2 regions of the Arthrobacter sp. NPDC058130 genome follow, and region 2 is predicted to be linked to the other one. Evidence: riboswitches for the same ligand, from Rfam matches in the RefSeq annotation. Region 2 holds a riboswitch; the other holds the start of a gene.
The links. A riboswitch is a leader RNA that binds a small molecule or an ion and turns the genes downstream of it on or off. The one in region 2 is predicted to bind thiamine pyrophosphate.
Positions count from the first base shown of each region.

Region 1: it holds a riboswitch for thiamine pyrophosphate, as region 2 does, so the genes downstream of both, thiC (phosphomethylpyrimidine synthase ThiC) here and ACFVTM_RS19840 (ECF transporter S component) in region 2, are expected to answer to the same signal.

Region 1 is NZ_JBHVTV010000010.1:166,159-168,351, forward strand. Features, by position in the region: gene thiC (phosphomethylpyrimidine synthase ThiC) at 1-1,170, opposite strand, end outside; TPP riboswitch at 1,166-1,273, opposite strand; gene ACFVTM_RS16815 (amidohydrolase family protein) at 1,354-2,193, shown strand, end outside.
Region 2 is NZ_JBHVTV010000014.1:129,182-131,374, forward strand. Features, by position in the region: gene ACFVTM_RS19835 (ABC transporter ATP-binding protein) at 1-351, opposite strand, end outside; gene ACFVTM_RS19840 (ECF transporter S component) at 393-1,040, opposite strand; TPP riboswitch at 1,107-1,251, opposite strand; gene ACFVTM_RS19845 (heme-degrading domain-containing protein) at 1,439-1,975, shown strand; gene ACFVTM_RS19850 (DUF4235 domain-containing protein) at 2,017-2,193, shown strand, end outside.

The DNA.
Region 1 (2,193 bases), on a different contig from region 2:
GCCCTCCACCATGACCTGCACATCGAACTCCCAGGCCCTTTGCGTGAGCTCGGCCAGGGTGTCCAGCTCGGCGAACTGCGCCGCGTCGTTGGCATCCGCCGTGGCGCCGGGCCGCAGCCCGTCACCCAGGGAGAACGCGACGTCGTACTTCGCGAAGATTTCGCACAGCTCGTCGAAGTGGGTGTAGAGGAAGTTCTCCTGGTGGTGCGCCAGGCACCAGCCGGCCATGATGGAGCCGCCGCGGGAGACGATGCCTGTGACCCGGTTGGCCGTCAGGGGCACATAGCGCAGCAGCACCCCGGCGTGGATGGTCATGTAGTCCACGCCTTGCTCGCACTGTTCGATCACGGTGTCCCGGAAGATCTCCCAGGTCAGGGCGTTCGCCTCGCCGTTGACCTTCTCCAGGGCCTGGTAGATCGGGACGGTGCCGATGGGGACGGGGGAGTTGCGGATGATCCACTCCCGCGTGGTGTGGATGTCATCGCCGGTGGAGAGGTCCATCACCGTGTCCGCGCCCCACTGCGTGGCCCACTGGAGTTTGTCGACCTCCTCGGCGATGGAGCTGGTCACAGCCGAGTTGCCGATGTTGGCGTTGATCTTCACCAGGAAGGCCTTGCCGATGATCATCGGCTCCGATTCGGGGTGGTTGACGTTGTTGGGAATGATCGCCCGGCCCGCGGCCACCTCGCTGCGCACCAGCTCCACATCGCAGTTCTCGCGCAGCGCGACGAACCGCATTTCCTGGGTGATGACGCCGTCGCGCGCATAGCGCATCTGTGTGACGGTCCGGCCCTCGACGGCGCGGCGCGGCACCGGGCGTCCGCCCTGCCATTCGGCCGATGCCGCACCCCGGCGGACCGCCGACTTGCCGTCGTCGAGCAGCTCCCGTTCCCGGCCGGCGTAGGGTTCGGTGTCCGCCCTCGCCTCGATCCAGGGCGCCCGGAACGGCTCCAGTCCGCGGACCGGATCGCTGCCGGGACCGGCCGTGCGGTAAACCCGGAACGGGGCGTTCGCGACGCCGCCGGGGGAGGGCTGCAGGGCAATCTCGGTCACCGGGACGCGGATGCCATGCTCCGGGTCCGTGGTGAAGGCCAGCGAGTGGGACTTCAGCGACTGGGTGGGGGCTGCTTCATTCTGGGCAGGGCTGTGCTGTGTTTCTGTGGTGCTCAAAGGATTACTCACTTCCTTCGCCGGCATTACCCGGACAGGTTCAACGGTCGCAGGCTGCGCTAGCCCGATCTCAGCCCCTGCAAGGGCACCCGTGTGGTCGTAAACGAAGCTACCACAGGCCGTCGCGAACCCTGCCGAGTGTGACGTGGCCGCCGGATCGTCATGCGGATTAGGCTTGAGGCCATGACCAGCATCATCGAGTTCACCGGCCCGATCCTCACCGCGGCGGACCAGGAGCGCCGCGGGCTCTGGTCGGTGGACGGCCTGCTGACCTTCGACCGTCCCGCTGGCGCGCCGGACCTCGTGCTGGACGGCTGGGTCATTCCCGGGCTCGTGGACGCACACTGCCACATCGGCCTCGGCCCGGGCGGGGACGTCTCCGAGGCCACCGCGGAATCCCAGGCGCTGGCGGACCGCGACGCCGGGACGCTGCTGGTCCGCGATGCCGGCGCCGTCCACGACACCCGCTGGCTCCAGCAGCGAGCGGACCTTCCCCGGATCATCCGCTCCGGCCGGCACATCGCCAGGGCCCGGCGCTACCTGCGGGGCCTGGCCGTCGAGGTCGAGCCCGATGATCTCGTCGAGGCCGTCCGGAAGCAGGCCCGTGCCGGCGACGGCTGGGTCAAGCTCGTGGGGGACTGGATCGACCGCGACGCCGGCGACCTCGCCGCCAGCTTTCCGGCCCGGACGGTCAAGGACGCCGTCCAGGCCGCCCACGATGAAGGGGCCCGCGTCACCGCGCACTGCTTCGCCGAAGACACCCTGGATGACATGCTCGACGCCGGGATCGACTGCATCGAGCACGCCACCGGCCTGTTGCCGCGGCACCTGCCGCGCTTCCTCGAACAGGGCGTCCCGATCGTGCCCACCCTGATCAACATCGCCACGTTCCCGGACATCGCGGCGCGGGCGGAGGCCAAGTTCCCCCGCTATGCCGCCCACATGCGCTCGCTGTGGGAGCGGCGCGCCGAGCGGGTCCTCGAAGCCCACGAGGCCGGGCTGGCCATCTATGCCGGGACCGAC
Region 2 (2,193 bases):
GCCGAGGCGGGAGAGGACCACCTGCGTTTCCGGGTCCTGCTGCACAAGCCCGGCGCGGCCGCGCTGCGCCCGTGGCGGGGCGCCGTCGATCAGCAGGCTTCCGGTCTCGTCTGAATCTTCGGCGTCTCCCGCCGGTCCCGAAGCGCCGGCCGCGCCGTCCCCCAGCACGCCAGCCAGGGCATGGAGCAGCGTCGATTTGCCGGCGCCGGAGGGGCCCAGCAGGAGCACGCGCTCCCCCGGCCGGATGTCCAGGTCAAGGCCGCTGACGGCGGGCCGGGGCCTTCCGGCATGCCGCCAGCCCCAGCCGCGGGCCGTGACGGCGGCCGGCCGGACTCCCGGTGAAGGTCTCATGAGTCGTCTGCAGGTTTCAGCTGTAGGTTCGCGAAGTCGGCTCAGGAGAAGACGGGCTCCGTGGCGGCCTTGCGGGAGGCAAAGGAGCCCAGCACTCCGGTCTTGGCCAGGCCTCGGGTGGCGAGCCAGGACAGTCCGCCGGCAATCACTGCTCCGGAGATGGTGGTGAAAACGATGTACGCGAGCTTGTCGCCGGCTTCGTAGGCGATGTTCCAGCCCCACGGCAGGAACGAATCGTTCAGGCCGCAGAAGAGGCCCGCACCCGCCCCGGCCAGCAGCGATACCGGCAGGTTGAACTTCTTGTAGAGGAAGGCCGCGAAGACCAGCTCCGCGCCGAGGCCCTGCAGGACACCGGAGATCAGCACCGTGGTGCCGTACTGGGAACCCATGATGAGTTCGCCCGTGGCCGCCACGGTTTCGCAGAAGAGCGCTGCGCCCGGCTTGCGGATGATGAGCATGCCCAACACGGCGGGGATCATCCAGCCGCCGGCGTAGAGTCCACTGAGCGGCGGGTAGATGGCGTTGACCGGGGTTGAAATTAGGTTCGCGCCCTGGGACCAGGCCCAGAAAATGACGCCGCCGGCAACGGCGATCAAGGCGGCCACCACAATGTCCACCACACGCCAACTGTAGTTGCGGCGGGCGGATGAGCGGCTGGCGGAACCAGGCTGTGCTGAAATATCTGTCATGTCGTCCTCCTGGGGAACAGGAGGGGAGGATGCTCCGGCCGGCCGCGGCCTCCGCCGCCCTCCGCGCACCCTGAGATCTCGACTCCCTTGCGCCGGTACTAACCGGATCAGGTTCGAGGGTCTGCGGCTGTCCGCACTCTCAGCGCCCACCAGCGGTTTTCCCCGGATTTTTCCGGTGATGCCCGACGGCGGCGCTCCCCTGTCGTAAATTATTCTGCCCTTGTGGGCTGGCTCAGTTTACACCCGGACGGCCGGGTTTTCAGTGGTGTGCCGTCACAATCCGGGACCGGGCAAAGCGGGTCACCGCGGCCAGGAATTGCCGCTTGGTAGAGTCGACCTGTCGGACACCCGGACCCGCCTGCGGGCGGCCTAGTCACGCACCGGAAAGCTGGATAATTTTGACGCTCACACCAGATCCCTCCGGGGAATACGACCCCGACTCGAGCGAGCCGCAGCCGCAGGGATCCCTTGCGGCGCTCATCGGCCGCGTGCTGGCCGAGATGGAGGCCCTCCAGTTCGCCTCGTTCAGCAAGGACGACGCCCTGGACCTCGGGCTCCTCCTCGTGGAGCTGGGCAGGCAACGCTCGCTGCCCATCGCCGTCGACATCACCAAAGGCGAGCAGGTGCTCTTCCACGCCGCCCTGGACGGCGCCACGCCGGACAACGAACGCTGGATCAACGCCAAGAAGCGCACTGCAATGCGGTACGAGGTCCCGTCCCTGCTGGTGGGCCTGCGCGCCCGCGCTGCCGGCGGCAGGATCGAGGACAACGCCTGGTTCGACCAGATGGAGTTCGCCGCCCACGGCGGAGCGTTCCCCATCTACGTCCGCGGCACGGGCGCCGTCGCCGTCGTCACCGTCTCGGGCCTGCCCCAGAAGGCGGACCACGATCTTGTGGTCGAGGCCCTGCGGAACGTCATCACACCGGAACGCTAGGCTAGGGGAAGCCCCTGTTCCCGCCCGAAGGAGACCGAAGAATGAACATCCTCATCAAGCTGCTCGGCACCGGCATCAGCCTGGCGGCCGGCTTTGCCGGCACCAAGCTGGTGGACACCATCTGGGAAAAGTCCACGGGCAACAAGCCGCCCAAGGGCCACGACGACGACGTCCCCACCACGCTGCGCACCGCTTTGACGTTCGCCCTGATCTCCGCA